4 regions of the Methylobacterium sp. UNCCL125 genome follow, and region 3 is predicted to be linked to each of the others. Evidence: predicted binding sites of a transcription regulator. Region 3 holds the regulator's gene; each other region holds the start of a gene.
What was found. The regulator LexA, encoded in region 3, represses DNA repair genes until DNA is damaged. The targets are predictions, from matches to a motif close to TGTTCNNNNTGTGTTCNG.
Positions count from the first base shown of each region.

Region 1: BM396_RS07680 (PA0069 family radical SAM protein) is a predicted target of LexA. The motif match lies at 2,917-2,934, and genes of this name have one in related genera.
Region 2: BM396_RS17905 (ATP-dependent helicase) is a predicted target of LexA. The motif match lies at 3,807-3,824, and genes of this name have one in related genera.
Region 4: ruvC (crossover junction endodeoxyribonuclease RuvC) is a predicted target of LexA. The motif match lies at 2,053-2,070, and genes of this name have one in related genera.

Region 1 covers NZ_FPBW01000006.1:174,954-180,199, forward strand. Annotated here, with positions in the region: gene BM396_RS07675 (methyl-accepting chemotaxis protein) at 1-1,385, opposite strand, end outside; gene BM396_RS07680 (PA0069 family radical SAM protein) at 1,773-2,888, opposite strand; gene BM396_RS07685 (hypothetical protein) at 3,046-3,576, shown strand; gene BM396_RS07690 (amino acid permease) at 3,711-5,159, shown strand; gene moaB (molybdenum cofactor biosynthesis protein B) at 5,245-5,246, opposite strand, start outside.
Region 2 covers NZ_FPBW01000017.1:9,180-14,425, forward strand. Annotated here, with positions in the region: gene BM396_RS17895 (AsmA family protein) at 1-3,334, opposite strand, end outside; gene BM396_RS17905 (ATP-dependent helicase) at 3,835-5,246, shown strand, end outside.
Region 3 covers NZ_FPBW01000019.1:67,613-72,858, reverse strand. Annotated here, with positions in the region: gene BM396_RS19740 (ComEC/Rec2 family competence protein) at 1-1,706, shown strand, start outside; gene lexA (transcriptional repressor LexA) at 1,700-2,437, opposite strand; gene BM396_RS19730 (hypothetical protein) at 2,688-3,134, shown strand; gene BM396_RS19725 (hypothetical protein) at 3,153-3,368, opposite strand; gene BM396_RS19720 (NRAMP family divalent metal transporter) at 3,449-4,690, shown strand; gene fae (formaldehyde-activating enzyme) at 4,753-5,246, shown strand, end outside.
Region 4 covers NZ_FPBW01000010.1:21,091-26,336, forward strand. Annotated here, with positions in the region: gene BM396_RS11635 (DEAD/DEAH box helicase) at 1-992, opposite strand, end outside; tRNA gene BM396_RS11640 (tRNA-Tyr) at 1,294-1,377, shown strand; gene ruvC (crossover junction endodeoxyribonuclease RuvC) at 1,395-2,018, opposite strand; gene BM396_RS11650 (tyrosine recombinase XerC) at 2,132-3,100, shown strand; gene BM396_RS11655 (response regulator) at 3,256-4,113, shown strand; gene lpdA (dihydrolipoyl dehydrogenase) at 4,327-5,246, opposite strand, start outside.

The DNA of each region.
Region 1 (5,246 bases), on a different contig from region 3:
TCCACGGCGGCGGCCACGGTTCTGACGCCGGTGGACGCCTCCTCGGCGGCGGCGGCCACGGTATCGGACTGGCTGGCAGTCTGCTGGGCGGTCGTGGTCATCTGCCAGGCCGTGGTCTGCAATTCGGCCGCGGCGGCGGAGACCTGACCGACGATGCCGGCCACCGCCGACTCGAAACCCTGCGCCATCGTGAGCGTCATGCTCCGACGCTGCGCCTCCGCGGCCAGCGCCGCCTCGGCCGCCTCGGCCTCCAGGGCGCGGGTGCGGACGAGGTTGTCCCGGAAGACCTGCACGGCCGCCGCCATCGCGCCGATCTCGTCCCGCCGCTCGCGGGCCGGGATCGGCACGTCGGCGTCTCCTCCCGCGAGCGCCTGCATGGCCTGGGTCATGGCCCGCAACGGCCGGAGCACCCAACGGAACACGATGACGATACCGCCGACCGCCAGCAGGACCGCTGCGGTCAGGAACAGCACGGCCCCGAAAAGCGCGCGCTGCGACTCGGCGGCGAGGAGCTGGGCCCGGTCGATCATCGCGTCGAGACCCGCGTGGGCCAGATCGAGAAGCGCCCTCCCGTCGGCGATGTCGCGCGCGCGCAACGCATCGGCCTCGATGCCGGGCGCCCTGCCCCGGCTGAGCGCGTCCGTGATCGCGACGCGCCGCCGCGCCGACTCGCCCTCGAAGTTGCTGGCCTGCGCCTTCTGGAAGGCGGCACGCAGGGCGACCGGGACGTCTTCCGTGAACAGGTCGACGACTTTACCCCAGTCCGCCATCAGGCGTCCCCGCTCCTCGGCCGCCGCGATGATCTCCTCCTGCGACCAAGCCGCCTTGGCGGCCACCGAGGTTTCCATACGGCGCCAGGAATTGCCGAGTGCGACCCGCGTCGCCCAGCTGGCACGCTTGATGTCGAGGGCCTGCGCGACCGCCGTGTCCCGGCGCGGGATGGCCGCGTCCACCGCGGCGTTGGTTGCCGCGAAGGCATTGAGGAGGCTCGTGACGGCTGTGTCGAAGGTCTGTCTGAACGCCGCATCGCGGCGTTCCCTCGGGAGCGCGACGACCGCGTCGATCTGTGGCCTCAGCGCCGCCAAGGTCGCCTGCGCGCTCCGAAGGGGCTCCAGAGTCGCCTGGACCGACGGCACGGCGAGGTCGCGCACAAGGGTCCAGAATTCCGTCTCCGCGTCCATCAGGGCCTGCCGCTCGGACAGCTGATCCGCCCTGTCGGCCACCGAGATCGGACCCTCGACGGCCAGGACCTTCTGAACGATGCCCCGCGCCATGCGGGTCGCGATCACCGACCGGAGCAGCGTGCGGCTGACCCGCGTGAGCGTGACGACGCGCTGCCCCTCTCGCGCGTGCTCCACAGCGCTGAGGAGCGTGTCTGTACGCACGGCAAGCAGCATTACTCCCATACTCAGCAATACTAATCCGATAATCGATCCTATTGAAAATCTGAAATATCGAGACAAAGCGCAAGTCCTTCTCAATGAAAACATAGAAAACGACTTCATAGATGACAAAAGATCTTTGCTGTCAACCTCGAATTCAAGACTCAATCGAAATATGTATTTTGGCAATTAAGATTAAACCTAGAGTCAACAAGCCGAGTATTCGCGCAATCGAAGTCCGGATTGACGCGACGAGTGCGGTACGTCGCCATTTCGAGCGGAATTGGAGATGGATGATCGATAAGCTGCTGCACCGACGGCGGATTCATCTGGCCCGGCAGGCGCTCCGCTCATACGATCCTGGCCAGCCGGGCTCGACGCCGCGCCGTCTCAGAACAGCGACAACTGTGCCCCCGGTCTGCGGAAGAACTCCCGGTTCAGCGCCATCCGCCCGAAGGCGAAGCCGAGTCGCGTGCCGGCGAGCCGGACCCGCTGGCCGATCATCGCCGCGTAGGCCCCCTCCCCGCGGAAGCGGTGGCCGAAGCGCGGGTCGTTCTCGCGCCCGCCCCGGGCTTCCCGCAGGAGTGCGAAGGCCCGCGCCCTGCGCTCCGGATAGTGCTCGGCGAACCAGTCGGCCACGAGGTCGGCGACTTCGCCGGGGAGGCGCAGCAGCGCGTGGCCGATGCGACTCGCCCCGTGCGCACGCGCCTCGGCCAGGATCGATTCGATCTCGTGATCGGTCAGGCCGGGAATGATCGGCGAGACGTTGACCATGACGGGCACCCCGGCCGCGCTCAGCGCGCGCATCGCCGCGAGCCGCTTGTCCGGCCGCGGCGCCCGCGGGTCGAGGCGGCGGGCGAGGTCCGGATCCAGCGTCGGCAACGAGATCGCCGCGAGCACGAGATTGTCCGCCGCCATCGCCGCCAGGATATCGAGGTCGCGCAGCACGAGGTCCGACTTGGTGGTGATGCTGACGGGATGTCGGGCGTCCCGCAGCACCTCCAGCACCGCGCGGGTGATCCGGTGCGCGCGCTCGACGGGCTGGTAGGGATCCGTGGCGGTGCCGAGGGCGATCGTCTCGGGCCGGTAGCCCGGCGCGGCCATCTCGCGGGCCAGCAGCCTTGCGGCGTCCGGCTTGGTGAAGATCCGCGACTCGAAGTCGAGCCCCGGCGACAGGCCGAGCCAGGCATGGGTGGGGCGCGCGTAGCAGTAGATGCAGCCGTGCTCGCAGCCCCGATAAGGGTTGATCGACCGGTCGAAGGGGATGTCGGGCGAGCTGTTGCGGGCGATGATCCGCGTGGAGCGCTCCGGGGTGACCTGCGTGCGCAGGGGCGCCGGCGCGTCCGCCATCCCGGTCTCCTCGTGGAACGTCTCTCGCCGGGCCGGCTCGTGGCGGCCGGTGGGATTGGCCGTGGCACCACGCCCGCGCCGAGCATCCCGCGGCACGCCGCTCGGGCCGAGTCGCTGGGCGGGCCGGCCCGAGACGTCATCGGGTATCGACACCATGGCGACTCGTCTCCTGCCCGATCCCGCTCGGAACATAGAGCGAACAGCCGTCGGCCGAACGCCTCTTTTTCAGGCAGACACAGCTTTGTCGCCTGTCCGGACAGCGACACGGCCGCCCGACGGCGGCCGGGCGGTTTACGGCGGCGCAGAATCGTCTATGCGCGCGCTCATGCTCTCCGCCGTGACCTATCTGGCCGACCCGGCCGATCCGGACGCGATCGATCGCCTGGCCGACACGCTCAGCGTGCTGGTCTCCGGCGTGGCCGGCGGCCTCATCGGCGACGCGGTGATCGTTTCGGGCAGCGAGAGTGAAGCCGTGGCAGCCGTCGCGGAGGCCACGGGCGCGACGCTCGTGCTGCACCGGAGCGGCAATCCCTACGCCGCGGGCGCTGCCGCAGCCCGCCGGGACTGGATCCTGTGCCTTGAGGCCGGGGACGTTCCGGCCGAGGGCTGGATCCGCACCCTCGACCGCTTCGTCGGGACGGCGCGGCCGGAGACGGCCCTCGGCCGCCTGCACCGTACGGCCGCGGGCTGGCTCGAACGGCTCGTGGGCCGGTTGGAGAGCGTGATGGGCGCCCGGCAGGCCCGGGCCGGGGACGTCGTCCGGCGCGAGGCCCTGCGGAGCGGCGGCCCGTTCGCGGCGCGCCTCAAGGTCCGGCCCTTGATCGCCCGGATCGAACGCGCCTGACCGGCAGAATCTTGCGCCGGCCCTCGTTGTTGTCGGTCAGTCCGCCTCTACAACACTTGAAGCGCGGCAGAAATTTCGCCGACTCTACATCTGTGGAAGCGGGCTGACCCGGCTCGATCTGGAAGGATGGTGCAATGGAATCGTCGGGCCTGATGGGGCGCAAATCGGTCGACGACATCGTCGAGAGCGGCGAGGGCGAGCAGCAGCTCTCGAAGTCGCTCGGCGCCCTCTCGATCACCGCGATGGGCATCGGGGCGATCATCGGCGCCGGCATCTTCGTTCTCACCGGCACGGCGGCGGCCCAGTATGCCGGACCGGGGATCATGCTGTCCTTCGTGCTCGGCGGCATCGCCTGCGCCTTCGTCGGCCTGTGCTACTCCGAGATGGCCGCGCTGATCCCGGTGGCGGGGTCGAGCTACACCTACACCTACGCGACGCTGGGCGAGTTCTTCGCGTGGCTCATCGGCTGGGACCTGATCCTCGAATACGCCATGGGTGCCGCCACCGTGGCGGTGGGCTGGTCGGGCTACGTCATCAGCATCCTGAAGACCGTCGGGATCGTGATCCCGGCCCAGTTCGCGAACGCGCCCGGCACGCCGATCGACGGCGGCGGGACGGCTCTGTTCAACCTGCCGGCGGTGCTGATCGTGGCGCTGATCACGATTTTGCTGATGCGCGGGACCAAGGAATCGGCGCGCTTCAACAACATCATGGTCGCGGTGAAGCTCACCGTGGTGGTGGCCTTCATCGCGCTGGGCTGGGGCCACGTCGACACCGCGAACTGGAGCCCGCTGATCCCCGACAACGACGGCACCTTCGGGCATTTCGGCGCCAGCGGCATCCTGCGCGGCGCCGGCGTGGTGTTCTTCGCCTTCATCGGCTTCGACGCGGTCTCCACCGCCGCCCAGGAGGCGCGCAAGCCCCAGAAGGACATGCCCATCGGCATTCTGGGCTCGCTGGCGGTCTGCACGATCCTGTACGTGCTCGTCGCCGCCGTGCTCACCGGCCTCGTCCCCTACAAGGAGCTGAACGTCCCCGACCCGATCGCCAAGGGCGTCGACGTGATCGGCATCGGCTGGTTCGCCCTCCTGATCAAGCTCGGGGCGCTGACCGGGCTCACGACGGTGATCCTCGTGCTGCTCTACGGCCAGAGCCGGATCTTCTTCACCATGGCCCAGGACGGCCTGCTGCCGAAGATGTTCTCCCACGTCCATCCGACCTATCAGACGCCGTATCGCAGCCAGGCGCTGATCGGGGCCGTGGTCGCCGTGGTGGCGGCCCTGGTGCCGATCCACATCCTCGGGGAGATGGTGAGCATCGGCACGCTCGCCGCCTTCATCCTCGTCTGCGGCTCGGTGCTCTACCTGCGGCGGACCGAGCGCCACATGAAGCGGCCGTTCCGGGCCCCCGCCGTGCCGGTCGTGCCGATCCTCGGCATCCTGTTCTGCCTGCTCCTGATGATCGGCCTGCCCCTCGACACGTGGCTGCGGCTGGTGATCTGGATGGCGATCGGCCTCGTCGTGTACTTCTTCTACGGCCGCAAACACTCGGTCCTACGCCGGAAGGAGGGGAACGCGGCGTAGGTCAGACGGACCGGCCCCTCACGATCCTCCATGACGATCCCGTCATTCCGGGCCGCCGCGGGCGGGCCCGGAATGAGGCTCATCCTC
Region 2 (5,246 bases), on a different contig from region 3:
CGGCAGCCTTCTCGGCCGCGGCCTTGAGAGCCGCCGCGCGGGCCCGGTCCATCTCGATCCGGGCGCGGCGGCGCTGCCGCTCCACCTGGTCGGCCTCGGTCAGCTCGATCGTCTCCAGCTCGCGCTGCAGCACGAAGGCGGCGAGGCCGTTCGACAGGGTGCCGACATCCAGCACCCGCTCCGGCGCGCCGAGGGGCCCGGTCAGGCCGAACTGGACCGCGGGCGGGCCGGCATTCCAGCCCCGGGGGACCGGGCCGCCCACAAGCGTGCCGCGGACGTCGAGGCGGCCGGCGCGCAGGTCGTAGCCGACGGTGCCGGCCCAGCGGGCCGGGCCGAGATCGAGGTCGAACGGCCCGGCCCGCAGGACGCCGCCCACGATGGTGGCGGCGGCCCGGGCGGATCCCCGCGCCTGCCCGCCGCCCCGGGCGAGTTCCTCGGTGACCAGGGCCTGGAGCCGCCCCTCGCGGAGCGGGTCGTCCATCTCGGCCGCCCGGGCCAGCACCCGGCCGAGGGCCGCGGGATCGGCCGCGGGCAGGCTCAGATCGGTCAGGGTGAGCACGCCGCTGCCCGAGAGGCTGTCGGCGAGGCCCGGCAGGGTCTCGGCCGTGGCGGCGAACCGCAGATCGGCGCTCAGGCGGCCGCCGATCGGGCCGCCGGCCAGCGTCGGGAGCGCCGCACCGTCGAGGCTGCCCGAGCCGGAGACCGCGGCGCCGGCCCCGAGACGGGCGATCGTCACCGAACCCACGAGCCGTCCCCCGGCGAGCTTGCCGGACAGGTCCCGCAGGATCAGGTTCCCGTCGGTGAGGCCCAGGGCGGCCGTCGCCTCCGTGGCGACGAGGCCGCGCCCGAGATCCAGGCTGGCGACGCGGGCGTCGAGGGACAGGGCCGGATGGGCCGTCGGCGGCCCGAACGTGCCGTTCGCCCCCGGCGGGATCACCAGGGCGGCGGCGAGCTGCGGCACGGACAGGCGGTCGAGGGCGAGGCGGCCGTGCAGGGCGCCGCCCGCCGCCCGCAGCAGCGTCCCGTTCACCCCCGAACCCGCGACCGTGCCGGCGATGGCGGCGGCGGCCTCGCCCTGCTGCCGCGACAGCGTGACGGTGAGGTCGGCCGGCCACGCGCCGGGGGCCAGGGTCGCGGCGCCGGCGAGCGTCAGGAACGGCGCCAGATCGGCCGTGTCGGCCCGGACTTCGCCGCCCGTGGGCACGAAGTCGGGACCGACCAGGATCGGGCGGCCGGTGGAGAGCCGGAGGCCCGCGACCGTGCCGTTCGCCGTCAGGGCGAGGGCCTGCCCGTCCGGCCGCTCGGCCGTCACGTGCAGTTCGGCGGGCTGCTGGAGGCCAACGATGTCGGTGCGGCCGAACCACGCCCCCGCCCGGGGCGCGGTGAGCGTGGCGGTGCCGCCCTCGATCCGCGTGCCGCGGCTCGCCAGGGTCAGGTCGAGGGTGCCGCCGCCGGCTCTGCCCCGCGCCTGAGTCCGCAAAGCCGCGGCCGCGCCGCCCGCCCGGTCGAGGGTGACGGCGAGGTCGAGGGGCGCGTCCCGCAGGACGGCGGGCAGCAGGCGGATCTCGCCCACCCAGACCCGCTCGAGCAGGCCGAGCAGCGGCGCCGCCGCCGGGGCCTTCAGCCGTCCGGAGACGCGGCCGGTCCCGTCCGCGCCGATCTGGCCGGACAGCCGGGCGCTGGCGCCGGCGAGATCGGTGACGTCGAGGCTGTCGACCGTGAGGCCGGCGCCGTCGGACTGGATCCGCGCCGCGATCGTCCCGGTGCCGGAGCCCGTGGCGCCGAACCGGACATCCTTCGCTTCCAGGGTCAGGGCGAGGTCGGTGTCGCGCAGGGTCCCGAGCGTCGTCCCAAGGGGCGGCAGGCCGGCGATGTCGAGGCCGCTGGCGCGGATCTGGGCCTCGAACCGGCCGCGCTCGGTGCCCTCAGCGGCGGTGTAGCGGGCGTTGCCGGTGATCCGCGCCGGTCCGAGTCCGAGGCGCAGGTTGCGCAGGGACAGGCCGGTGGCGGCGGCCGACAGGTCGGCGGCGGCCTCGACCGTGCGCCCGTCGAGGAGCGCGACGAGGGGCCCCTCGGCGCCGAGGCGGCGCAGATAGCGGCCCAGCGCCTCCGAATCGGGGGCGGTGAGCGCCACCGGGCCGGTGAAGCGCAACGGGGCCGTCTCGACCTGCCCGCTCGCCGCGACGGTGGCGTCGGCCGGGCCCGTCACCGACAGGCGGCGCAGCAGCAGGCCGCCGGCCCGTTCCAGGGTGCCGGTGAGGGCGAGGTTCGACCAATCCTCGCCGCCGAGCACGGCGCTGCCTACCGTGAGGTCGAGGTCGAGCATGGCCGGCAGGCTGCCGACCGAGCGCGGCAGGCCGCGGCCGATCAGGTTCTGGCCCTCCGCCGAGGTCAGGAAGGCGTCGAGGTCGAGGCGGCGGGCCTCGAGGGTCAGGCCGCCGCGCCACTGGCGGAGATCGAGCCGGCCGGTGCCGCCGAACCGCAGGCTCCGGCCCCCGGGATCGATGGCGAGGTCGACGCCCTCGAACCGCACCTGCGTGCCCCGGGCCTTGAAGGTGCCGGCCAGCGAGAAGGGCAGGTAGGCGCCCGCGGCCTGGGTCGGCGGCCCGACGACGAGGCGCGCCGAGCCCTCGGCCTCGACCAGGGAGCCGCCGGCTTCGCTCGGCGCGAGGCCGAAGCGTGCATCCGCCTCGAAGCGCGGAGCCGCGTCGCCGCCGCCGGAGATCTTGGCGGCGAGGCGCCCGTCGGGTCCCGGCGTGCCGCTCACTGCCCGGAACGGGATGCCGCCGCTCGTCCCCTCGACCCGCCAGGGGCCGACCAGGGCCGGCGCCTGCAGGTGCAGGTCCTGGACGTAGAGCTGGTCGGTCCGCCCGGTGGCGGGCACCTGCGTGGTGACCAGGAACTGCTGGATCTGCAGGTTCTCGATCGCGAGGTCGCGGTCGCGCAGGGCGCCACCGAAATCGGCCGGCAGCTTCAGGGCGTCGGGGCCGGCGACCGGGAGCTTGATCTCGGCCCGGCCGATCCGGGTCTCGGTGAAGCGGAACTCGCCCTTCAGGAGCGGCGCGAGGGCGATCTCGGCCTTGACGAACCGGGCGTCCAGGCTCGGCCGGTCCGGATCGGCGCCGAGATGCAGGCGGTCCACGCGCAGCCGCGGCGAGGGCAGCAGCCGGACCTCGATCCGGCCGTCGGTCCGGACCGGGACGCCGAGGGACCGGGCGAGCGCCCGGTCGACGAGCGCGCGATGGGCCTGCCAGTCGACGAAGGGCGGAACGGCGAGCGCCGCCACGAGAACCAGGATGACGGCGCACGCCAGCGCGGTCAGAAGATCACGCAATGGTCCTGTTCCGCACCATCTCTCCGCGAGGCCGCGCCATCACCGTGCCGCCGTGCCCCGCGTGCCCCCGCGAGTCAGTTGTCACGGCCATAGCACGATAAGCCCCCGGGAGCGCCAGCGGCGATGCCACGGTCCGGAGCGGTGCGCGCGGCTGTCCGCGGCACCCCGGGCGAGGGGTTCCGGACCGGGCGCGGGTCCCCTCTCCCGTGCGGGAGAGGGACAGGGTGAGGGATGCGACCTCTCCGGAAAGACCTGGTCCCTCACCCCAACCCTCTCCCGCACGGGAGAGGGGGCTTGTCGCGCTCCGCCGCCGCTGTCGGCCCCCGATCACACAGGTGCCGATCCGCGGCCACCGGGGAGACGGCGGCGCCCCGCAGCCGGCCGCGGGCCCCGAAGGGCGCGGATCGTCCCAGCGCGGACAGCCGCGCTTCATGGCTCCGCGCCCCCTCGGCGGCGCGAACGGCCTCGACGCCGTTCGCGATTTGGTCCAGGGATGCGGGATGCAGAACCGCCCGCAAGCGCAGCCCGCCGGGGACGGCGCGCCCGCCACGTCCATCACCGCCCGCGCCATGGGCGCCCTCCGCCGCGACGCCGCCGGCTATCTCGAGGGGCTCAATCCCGAGCAGCGCCGCGCCGTCGAGACCACGGAGGGCCCGATCCTCGTGCTGGCCGGCGCCGGCACCGGCAAGACCCGGGTGCTGACCACCCGCATCGCCCACCTGATCGCCACCGGGCGGGCGCGCCCCTTCGACATCCTGGCGGTGACCTTCACCAACAAGGCCGCCCGGGAGATGAAGCACCGGATCGGCACGCTGATCGGCCCCGCCGGCGAGGGCATGCCCTGGCTCGGCACCTTCCACGCCATCGGCACCAAGATCCTGCGCCGCCACGCCGAGCTGGTCGGGCTCAAATCCGACTTCACCATCCTCGGCACCGACGACCAGCTCCGGCTGATGAAGCAGGTGATCGCCGACCAGAACGTCGACGAGAAGCGCTGGCCGGCCCGGGCCCTGTCCCACGCCATCGACGGCTGGAAGAACCGCGGCCTCGGCCCCGAGCAGGTGCCCCCGGGCGAGGCTGCCTCGTTCGCCTTCGGAAAGGGCGGCGCGCTCTACACCGCCTACCAGGCCCGGCTCGCGACGCTGAACGCCGTCGATTTCGGCGATCTCCTGCTGCTCTGCCTCAAGCTCTGGCGGGAGAACCCCGACGTCCTGGCCAATTACCAGGACCGGTTCCGCTACATCCTGGTGGACGAGTACCAGGACACCAACGTCGCGCAGTACCTGTGGCTGCGCCTGCTGGCGCAACAGCGCAAGAACATCGCCTGCGTGGGCGACGACGACCAGTCGATCTACGGCTGGCGCGGCGCCGAGGTCGACAACATCCTGCGCTTCGAGCACGATTTCCCCGGCGCGGTGGTGGTGCGGCTGGAGCGCAACTACCGCTCGACCGGCCATATCCTCGCCGCCGCCTCGGGGCTGATCGCCAAGAACGAGAGCCGCCTCGGCAAGACCCTGCGCACCGATGACGAGCCGGGCGAGCGCGTCACCGTCACGGGCGCCTGGGATTCCGAGGAGGAGGCGCGGATGCTCGCCGAATCGATCGAATCCCTCCAGGTGAAGCAGCATCCCCTGTCGGAGATCGCCGTGCTGGTGCGGATTTCCGCGCAGATGCGCGAGATCGAGGATCGGTTCGTCCAGCTCGGCCTGCCCTATCGGGTCATCGGCGGCCCGCGCTTCTACGAGCGCGCCGAGATCCGCGACGCCCTGGCGTATCTGCGCGCCACCGTGAACGTCAGCGACGACCTCGCCTTCGAGCGGATCGTGAACACGCCCAAGCGCGGCCTGGGCGACGCCACCCTGCAGCAGCTCCACACCTACGGCCGCGCCAACCGGCTGCCCCTGCGGATCGC
Region 3 (5,246 bases):
GCTACGATTTTGCCCGAGACGCCTACTTCCAGGGGATCGGCGCGGTGGGCTCCCTGGTCGGGGCGGTCACGATCCGGGCGCCGACCGAGCCGCCGCCCCTCCGCCTGCGGCTCGCCGCCACGCTCGACGCGGCCCGGAACGGGCTCACCCGCCGGATCGCGGAGGCCGCCGGCGGCCAGGCGGGCGCGGTGGCGGCGGCCCTGGTGACCGGCAAGCGCGGCCTCATCGGCCCGGCGACCAACGATGCGCTGCGCGCCGCCGGGATCTACCACGTTGTGTCGATCTCGGGCCTCCACATGGTGCTGGCCGCCGGCGTGGTGTTCTGGCTGGTGCGGGCGCTCCTCGCGCTGGTCCCCCATTGCGCGCTCCTCTGGCCGATCAAGAAGATCGCGGCCGGCTTCGCCATGGTCGGCGTCACCGCCTACTGCGCCTTTTCGGGCTGGGACATCGCCGCCGAGCGCTCGCTGATCATGACCCTGATCATGCTGGGCGCGATCCTGGTGGACCGGCCCGCCCTGTCCATGCGCAACCTCGCCCTCGCGGCGCTGATCGCCCTGGCCCGGGAGCCGGAGGGCCTGCTCGGCCCGAGCTTCCAGATGTCCTTCGGCGCCGTGGCCGGGCTGATCGCCTGCGCGCGGCTGATCGACGGGCGGCTGTTCGTGCGCCCCGGGGCGGGCCGGCTCGGTCGGCTCGTCGGCACCGGCCTCTCGGCGGTCACCGGGACCCTGGCCACGACCCTGGTGGCGCAGGTCGCGACCGCACCCTTCGCCACCTACCATTTCCAGACGATCCAGCCCTTCGGCCTCGTCGGCAACGCCCTGACCCTGCCGCTCGTCTCCCTCGTGGTGATGCCCTCCGCGGTGATCGGGATCCTCGCCTATCCCTTCGCCCTCGACCGCCCGATCTGGTGGCTGATGGGTCAGGCGGTGGGGGGCATGCTCGCCGTCTCCCAGTGGATCGCCGGGTTCGAGCGGGCCATCGTGGTCGTGCCGGCCTTCGGCACCGCGGCGCTGTTCCTGCTGACCGCGGGCCTGCTGCTCGCGACGTTACCGGCCTCCCGCCTGCGCTGGCTCGCCGTGCCGCCGATCCTGCTTGGACTCGTCGTCGCGGCCCGACCCGACCGCTACGACCTCTATGTCGATCGGCAGGGCGCGGGAGCCGCGGTGCGGGGGCCGGACGGACGGCTTGCGGCCCTCGGCAGTCCGTCCGGCTTCGTCCTCGAACAATGGCTGAAGGCGGACGGCGACGGACGGGGAGCCGGGGGACTGATCGTCCGATCGGGCGGCGGCCGCTGTGACCGGCTCGGATGCACCGCGCGCCTGCCGGACGGACGGGCGGTCGCCCTGGTCCGGGACCGGCGGGCCTTCCCGGAGGATTGCGCCCGCGCCGCGGTGCTGATCACGGGCCTCGTGGCCCCTCCGACCTGCACCAGCCCCCTGGTGATCGACCGGCGCGTCCTGTCCGCCCAGGGCGCCGTCGCCCTCAGGTCCGAAGGCGAGAGCTTCGTCGCCCATCACGCCCGGGCCGATGGCCGCGCCGTGCCCTGGCGACCACGCTCGGGACACGGGTCGGTGCCGCCACAACCGGTCACCGCGCCCTCCGCGGAGGCCCGCGCCTCTGACGACGGGGCGACAACGCCTCCGGAAACCGATGCGTCGGGCGGGGACCTCGCCCCCGGCGACGCGCCGGCCGAGCCGCTTCAGTAGCGGCGGACGAGGCTGACGAGGCGGCCCTGGATCCGGACCCGGTCGGGCCCGAGGACACGCGTCTCGTAGGCCGGGTTGGCGGCCTCCAGGGCGATCGAGGAGCCGCGGCGGCGCAGACGCTTGAGCGTCGCCTCCTCGTCGTCGATCAGCGCCACGATGATGTCGCCGGTATTGGCCGTGTCCTGCTTGCGGATCACCACGAGGTCGCCGTCGAGGATGCCGGCCTCGACCATCGAGTCGCCGCGCACCTCCAGGGCGTAGTGCTCGCCGCCGGCCACGAAGTCCGGCGACAGGGTGATGGCATGGCTCTGGTTCTGGATCGCCGAGACCGGCGTACCGGCGGCGATCCGGCCCATCACCGGGATCGAAATGGCACGACCGGCGTCGTCGATCATCCGTGTGCTGGCCGGGGCCGGCGGATGCTTGGACTTGCCGCCCTCGACCACGCTCGGGGTGAAACGGCGCGGCTCGGCCGGGGCCGAAGATGGGGCCGAAGATGGGGCCGTCTGGCTCAGGCTCTCGGGGATGCGGATCACCTCGATGGCGCGCGCCCGATTCGGCAGGCGCCGGAGGAAGCCGCGCTCCTCCAGGGCCGTGATCAGCCGGTGGATGCCGGATTTCGACTTGAGGTCGAGGGCGTCCTTCATCTCGTCGAAGGACGGCGGGACGCCGCATTCCTGCATCCGGCTCTGGATGAAACGCAGGAGGTCCAGCTGCTTGCGCGTGAGCATCGAAGGGGGACTCGCGGCTTGGCAGACCGCCCCGTGACGGTCTCTGAAACAAATCACGAACAGGTTAAACGTTCCGCAAGTGTTCCGCAAGGGCGGCACCGCTACGCTTGGCGCGTCGCTCCGCGCTCGCGGGAGCAAGGTCGAGAAACGCATTGACGGCGCAAGCGGAGCCGTTTCAATGCACCGCGGCGCCCCGCCGGGAAGGCGGCGGATCCGGGCCGCGGGCTGGGACCCTCTTGGGATGACGAGGATGCGACGACCCGCAGCTCTGCTGCCCCTCGGCCTCGCCGCCCTCGGCCTCGCCGGCTGCACCACCGGGTTCTCCTACATCTCGCGGAACTACGTGGCGCTCACCCCCCAGGTGGTGACGATCGGCTGCAAGGAGCCCTACGAGGTCTACGACAACCGGCAGATGCGCCGGATGCTGATCGTCTCGAACGCCCTGCGCGAATATACCGGCTGCAACCTGAGCGAGGCCCGGATCGATCCGGAGCCGGACGCCACCCGGGTGAAGCGCTTCCGCACCGCCGCCCGGGCCTATCTCGACGAGACCGTGCGCGAGGATTGCCGGATCACCGGCGAGACCGTGTTCGATCCGCTGAAGACCGAGTTCGCCTACGCCTGCGACACGCCGATCGAGAAGCGTGGCACCGTGGTCCCCCGCCTGCCCGGCCGCAATCCCGGTCTCGCCCGCTGACCGACCGGCGGCGCGCCGTCAGGCGCCCGGCTTCGGGAAGGTCCGTTCCGCCGCGTCGCCGGCGGCGGCGAGCAGGGCGCGTGCGAAGGCCCGGGCTTCCGCCCGGTCGAGAACGATCGCGGCGGTGACCGGCGCGCCGCCGAGGTCGGCCAGGGCGAGTTCCAGGCGCACCCCGTCGGGCACGGCGGTCGCCTGCAGGCTCCAGCCGGAGCCCCGATCCGTGCTCTCCGCCATCACATGTCCCTCCCGCCTGCCCCGGGAAAACGCCGCAGGCGCCCGCCGGAACCGGCCGTGCGCGGGACTGTTCCCGAGCCGTGCCCAGCGCTTCCCTGCCTCGCCTGTCCGCTTACCTCAAGGCCGCAGGCCCGGGACTCGTGGTGATGCTGGCCGATACGGATGTCGGAAGCCTCATCACGGCGGCCCAGAGCGGGGCGCGCTGGGGCTATTCGCTCCTGCTCCTCCAGATCCTGCTGGTGCCGATCCTGTACGTCGTCCAGGAGCTGACGGTGCGGCTCGGGACCGCCACCGGACGCGGCCACGGCGCGCTGATCCGGGAGCGCTACGGGCCGGCCTGGGCCTGGATCTCGTACGGCGGCCTCGTGGTCGCCGGCATCGGCGCCATCGTCACGGAATTCTCCGGCATCGCCGGCATCGGGGACCTGTTCGGGGTGCCGCGGCTCGTGAGCCTCGGCCTGCCGGCCTGCCTGCTCCTGGGGCTCGTCTTCACCGGGAGCTACCGGCGCGTCGAGGTCGTGGCGATCGTGGTCGGCCTGTTCGAGCTGGTCTTCGTCGGGCTCGCCGTCGCGGCGCGGCCGAACCTGCCCGAGATCGTCGCCTCCTTCGGGCACATGCCGCTGGGCGACGGCCAGTTCCGGGTGCTGATCGCGGCCAATATCGGCGCGGTGATCATGCCGTGGATGATCTTCTACCAGCAGTCGGCGATCGTCGATAAGGGCCTGGGCTGGGAGCACGCGCGGCGCTCGCGGCTCGACACACTCGTGGGTGCGGTGGTCTCGCAATGCGTGATGGGCGCGATCCTCGTCGCCGCCGCCGCCACGATCGGCAAGGCCGGGCAGGGCAGCGCGAAGGGGCTGGAGACCGTCGGCGATCTCGCGGGCGCCTTCACGCCGGCCCTGGGGCCGTGGCTCGGGCAGGTGGTGTTCGGGGTGGGCATCATCGCGGCGGCCTTCGTGGCGCTCAACGTCGTGGCCCTGGCGCTGGCCTGGGGGTTTGGCGACGTGACCGGCCGGCCGCACTCCCTGGAGCAGTCGCCCCGGGAGGCTCCGGCCTTCTACGGCGCCTTCGCGCTCGCGGTCGCGACCGGCGCGGTCGCCGTGCAGCTCGTGCCGGATCTCGTGGCGCTCAACATCGCCGTGGAGGTGATGAACGCGCTGCTCCTGCCGCTCGCGCTCGGCCTGCTGATCCTCCTCGCCACCCGGGCCCTGCCCGAGGGGCAGCGCGTGGCGGGCGTCTACAAGGGGGTGGTCTACGCGGTGTCGGGGATCACGATCGCGTTCGCGATGGTCGGCGTCCTGGACGGGGTGGGCCTGCTCTGACGCGATTGACGCGGGGCCTCCGATGATGTCTCCCGCGGGCTCCGATCAGGTGGAGTTCGAACATGCAAGAGATCTGGTTCCGCACGGGCGAGGCCACGGTGCTGGCGGCCGAGGGCCAGTACACCGACGCCATGCCGGAGGTGCTGATCGGCTCGGTGCGCGGTCCGGTCGGCCAGGCCTTCGCGTCGATGATGGGGCAGGTCCAGGGCCACACGCGGATGTTCGTGGTCCGCGACCTCAACCAGCTCGTGCGCCCCGCCACGATGATGACCACCAAGGTCACGATCCACACGGCCGAGTATGCCGAGCTCCTCGGCGGCGTGGTCCAGGCCGCCACCGGCGACGCGATCGTGGACTGCATCATCGAGGGCATCCTGCCCAAGGACGGGCTCGACGAGCTGTGCATGATCATCATGATCTGGCTCGATCAGCGCTGCGCCGAGGACGACAACCTCGACCAGAAGGACCTCTACCGGACCAACTACGAGGCGACGAAGCTCGCCATCGCCCGCGCCCTCAAGGGCGAGCCGACGGTGGACGAGCTGATCGCCAACCG
Region 4 (5,246 bases), on a different contig from region 3:
GCCGGCATCCAGTCCCGCAGGGTGGCGAGGTAGGCCCGCGCGCTCGCCTGATCGGGCGCCACCACGAGGAGTTTGCCGAGCCCCCGGGCCGGCTCGCCGGGCGGGAGATCCCGCTCGGCCCGGCGCCGGGCACGCAGGCGCTTCGTGGCGAAGAAGGCCTCGCTCAGCAGGTCGCGGGCGAAGCCGGTCCGCAGGGCGGTGAACAGGGCCGGCCGGGTGGTGATCCGGACCGAGCCCGCACCCAGCCGGTGCGGGCCGACCCGCGGACTGTCGCCGGCGATCCGGCCGCCCTCCAGCCAGCTGGCCTCGCCGTCGATGGCGCCGAAGGTCACCGGCAGCACCGCCCGCTCCGCCAGCGCCTGCGCCCGCGAATAGCCGATCACCGCGAGGCCGGGCGCGTCGAGGTCGAGATCCGGCCCGCGGCCGGGCGCGGCGGGCTGATAGGGCAGGCCGAGGATGCGTCGCCCGTCCGCGCGCTCCAGCGTCCCGGACAGGTAGAGGCGAACGGTCGCTGCCTCCATGACGGGCAGCATCGCGCGGGACCACGCCCCCGCTTCCGCGTCCTCGGCGGCGTTCTCGTCGGCGCCGGGCCGTCCGGGCACCGGCAGGTGATGGACCTCATCGACGACCAGCAAGGTCCGGTGCGCCCGGGCTTCCGCGAGGTGGAGCGCCGGGGCGGCGGCGACCGCCTGATAGGTGGTGACGTAGCCGGCCAGACCCCGCGCCGGGTCGCGCTCGTTGTCCGCCGCCCGCACGCTGAGGGCGTGCCCGAACGCGGCGCGCCAGAGTGGGTCGGCGAAAGCCTCCTCCGCCTGCAATCGCAGGGAATCCCGCGGCACCACCCAGACCACGCGCTCGACGAGCCCGGCGGCGATCAGCCCGTGCGCGGCGATCACCGGCAGCAGCGACTTGCCGCCGCCCGGCGTCACCGCGGCCAGGATCTTCCGGACATGGGCCGCCTCGCCGCGCGCCATGGCCGCGACCAGGGCCATCAGCGTGCGCTGGTGGGACCGCAGAGACGGGGCGGGGCGGGTCAAGGACTGGCGAAGCAGGATGACATCCGCGCACCGTGGCCGATCCGGATTCCTTTGTGAATCCCTGGAGTCGCGGAACGTTCGCGTTTTCGTCCCCCTCTCCGAGGGGCGGACAGGGAGGCGCTCGCGCGGTGCGATCGATCGAAACCGCACCGCTCTCCACGGTTGCCGCACGCGCCAACGCGGATCAGCTCACCATAAGCGTTGACACCCGGCCGCCCCCTCACCATAAGGGCGCCGCGGGTGAGAAACCTGCCTTGGGGGAATGTCCCGAGCGGCAAAGGGGGCGGACTGTAAATCCGCTGCGTAAGCTTCGTAGGTTCGAGTCCTACTTCCCCCACCAAGTTCTTCCCGATCCCGTCAGCCCTGTTTCGCCAATGCGGCCTCGATGCGCGCGGCTGCGGCGGCGGAGAATCCCTTCCCTTCGAGCCCCTGTCCCGCGGCCGCCTGGCCGGTGAGCGTGCGGCGCTTGCCCTTCGGCAGATGCGCCTGCCGAAGGGCGTGGGCGTCCCGATGGCTGGCATGGGTGATCGCGATGGCCAGCGCGTCGGCGGCGTCCGCCACGCGGAACTCGGCCTTCGGCAGGAGGAAGCGCACCATCGCCTGGATCTGTACCTTCTCGGCGTGACCGGAGCCCGCCACGGTCTTCTTGATCAGGTTCGCGGCGTATTCGAACACGGGCAGGCCGGCGAGGGCCGGCACCACCAGCGCCATCGCCCGGGCGTGACCCAGCTTGAGCGTCGCCTGCGCGTCCTTGTTGACGAAGGTCTCCTCCACGGCGACCTCGTCGGGCCGCACGGTCTCGACGATGCGGCTGATCCCCTCGAACAGCTCGCGCAGGCGCAGGGCCAGCGGCAGGTCGCCGTCCGAGGTCACGACGCCGCAATCGCCGTAGGTGAGCTTCGTGCCCTGCGCGGTGATCAGGCCCCAGCCGGTGCGGCGCAGGCCGGGATCGATGCCGAGGATGCGGATGGGGGTTGTCATGGGGCTCCACGGCTCGGTGAACGGCCCGAGGCTGCCGTACGTATCGTGAACACCCGGTTTCACCAAGGCAGGGTCTTAAGCTCCCAGCAAGGATGATCCGGTCGAGTGGCACCATGAGCGCGCACGAAACCGAAGGCGATCGGCTGCTGTTTCCGGGCGATGCCCGCCTCCGCGCGGCCGTCCAGGCCTGGATCGAGGGGCTGGCCCGCGAGCGGCGAATGTCGCCCAACACCGTCGAGGCTTACGGGCGCGACCTCCGTCAGTTTCTCCACCACCTCGCGTCGCGGCAGAGCACGCCGACCATCCCGATGCTCGTCGGCTTGAAGGTGCGGGACATCCGCGCCTTCATGGCGGCGCGCCGGGCCGAGGAGGTCTCCGGGCGCTCGCTGATGCGCATGCTCGCGGGCCTGCGCTCCTTCGCACGCTTCCTCGAACGCGAGGGCTTCGGCACCGTCTCGGCCCTGGGCGGCGTGCGCTCGCCCAAGGTTCCGCGGCGGCTTCCGCGACCCCTGCCCGTCAGCGCCGCCGTGGCGTTGACCGACACGGCGATTCGCGCCGGCGAGGAACGCGCGCCCTGGGTTCTCGCCCGGGATGCCGCCGTGCTGGCGCTGCTCTACGGCGCAGGCCTGCGCATCTCCGAGGCCCTCGGACTGACTCGCCGCGACGCGCCCCTGCCCGGGGTCGACCAGGTCACCGTGCTCGGCAAGGGCGGCAAGCAGCGCATGGTGCCGATCCTGCCCGTGGTGGCGCAGGCCGTGGCCGACTACCTCGCCGCCTGCCCGCTGCCGCTGCCGCCGGAGGGGCCGCTCTTCGTCGGCGCGCGCGGGGGGGCCCTGTCGCCGCGGATCATCCAGTATACGGTGGCCCGCGCGCGGGGAGCCCTCGGCCTGCCCGACAGCGCCACGCCGCACGCCCTGCGGCACTCCTTCGCCACCCATCTGCTGGCCCGCCAGGGTGAATTGCGCGCGATCCAGGAACTCCTCGGCCACGCCTCCCTGTCCACCACTCAGCTCTACACCCAGGTCGATGCCGCCCGTCTCATGAGCGCCTACGCGGCGGCCCATCCCCGGGCGGGTCGCTGATCAAGAGTGCTGGAAGTTTCGACTTCGGGGCTGTTCAACATCATCTATAGACGCGTCATCCGATCGGCTCATTGCACAACCGCACTTTTTAAGAGCTTCGTCACGATCTTCAGCCACTATGAGCATGAACATTCGGATCGGCTTGGGCGGGCGTCATGGAGCTTGAGGACGGAGGGGCGCCGGCACGTGTCGTGATCGCGGATTGCGATCCGGGCCGGCGCCTCTCCCTGCGAGAGATCGTCCTGCGCTTCGATCCACGCGCCGTGATCGACGAGGCGACCTCCGGTCAGGCGCTCTGCGACATCCTGCTGCGTCACCGCCCGACTCTGGCCTTCGTCGGGCTTCAGCTTGACGACCTGAGCGGGCCCGAAGCCGTCGCCGTGGCGCGTCGCGCGGGTGCGGAGCCGCCCTGTCTGGTTCTGGTCGCCACCCGCGTCCTGCCGCACTGGCAGGAGATCGCCACCAGCCTCGGGGCTTACGAGGTTCTGAAGACCCCCCTCGATCCAGGCCATATCGAGCAGCTGCTCCACGCCGATGCCCGGCGCCGCGCCCCGACCCGGGCTCTGCTCGCCTGCTCGACGCCGGCGGGGCGCTCGGCCATCAGCCGTGTCGTGGCGCGCAGCGGCTTCGCCATCGACCTCGACGAGACGGATGACGGACGCCACGCCCTCAGGCAGCTGAAGTTTGCCGCCTACGACTTCGCCTTCATCGACGTGAAGCTCGTTGGCATCGACGGGCTCGAACTGGCCTGCCAGATCCAGCCCCTCAGCCTTCCGACCCGGATCACACTGTTGACGACGTCCGAGCTGGAGCCCGTCGCCCAGGCCGGCCGCTACTTCGGCGTCGATGCGGTCCTGCGAATGCCGTTCTACGCCCGCGACATCGACCTCGCCTTGCACAACGCCCTGGGCCTGCGCAGGCCCTACCTGCTCAACGCCCTGACGGCGCCGCCCGCACCGAGTGCCCTCCTGCGGATCGCCGACCTGCCGAACTCCCGGCGCAAGATCGCCTGATCCCGCCGCCGGCAGGCGGCCGCGATCTCCCAGTCTCATCCTGAGGTGCCCGCGAAGCGAGCCTCGAAGGGGGCTTCGGGGAGCGGGACGGTCTCCGGCGCCCTGCCTCATGGTCTGCGCTGCGCTTCGGCGGCTCAGGACAAGCGGCAGTTCGGAGAGCCGCCCCTTGTCCCAGCGCCCCTGCGGATGGACGCTCCTGCGTCCGCCCGCCACTCAGACGTGGATCGCGCGCTTGCTCACCGCCAGGGCGGCTTCCTTGACGGCCTCGGTCAGCGTCGGATGCGCGTGGCAGGTCCGGGCGATGTCCTCCGAGGAGGCACCGAACTCCATCGCCACCGCCGCCTCGGCGATCAGGTTGCCGGCATCCGCGCCGACGATGTGCACGCCCAGCACCCGGTCGGTCTGGGCGTCGGCCAGCACCTTCACGAAGCCGTCCGTGGTGCCGTTCGCCTTGGCCCGGCCGTTGGCCGTGAAGGGGAACTTGCCGGCATTGTAGGCGACGCCGTCCTTCTTCAACTCCTCCTCGGTCTTGCCCACCGAGGCGACCTCCGGGAACGTGTAGACCACGTTCGGGATCACGCCGTAGTTCACGTGGCCGGACTGGCCGGCCAGCATCTCGGCCACCGCGACGCCCTCGTCCTCGGCCTTGTGGGCCAGCATCGGGCCGGCAATCACGTCACCGATGGCGTAGATGCCGGTGACGTTGGTGGCGTAGTGCGAGTCCGTGAGGATCCGGCCCTTGTCGTCCCGCTGGACGCCCACCGTGTCGAGGCCCAGGCCCTCCGTGTAGGGGACCCGGCCGATGCAGACGAGGACCGCGTCCGCCTGGAGCGTTTCCGCCGCGCCGCCCGCGGCCGGCTCCACGGAGACGGTCGCGCCGCCCTTCTTGCCGACCTCGACGCCGGTCACCTTGGTGGACAGCTTGAAGGCGATGCCCTGCTTGGTCAGGATCCGCTGGAACTGCTTTCCGACCTCTCCGTCCATGCCGGGCAGCACCCGGTCGAGATACTCGACCACGGTGACCTCGGAGCCGAGCCGGCGCCAGACGGAGCCCAGCTCCAGACCGATCACGCCGGCGCCGATGACCAGGAGCTTCTTCGGCACCCGGTCGAGCTCCAGGGCGCCGGTCGAGG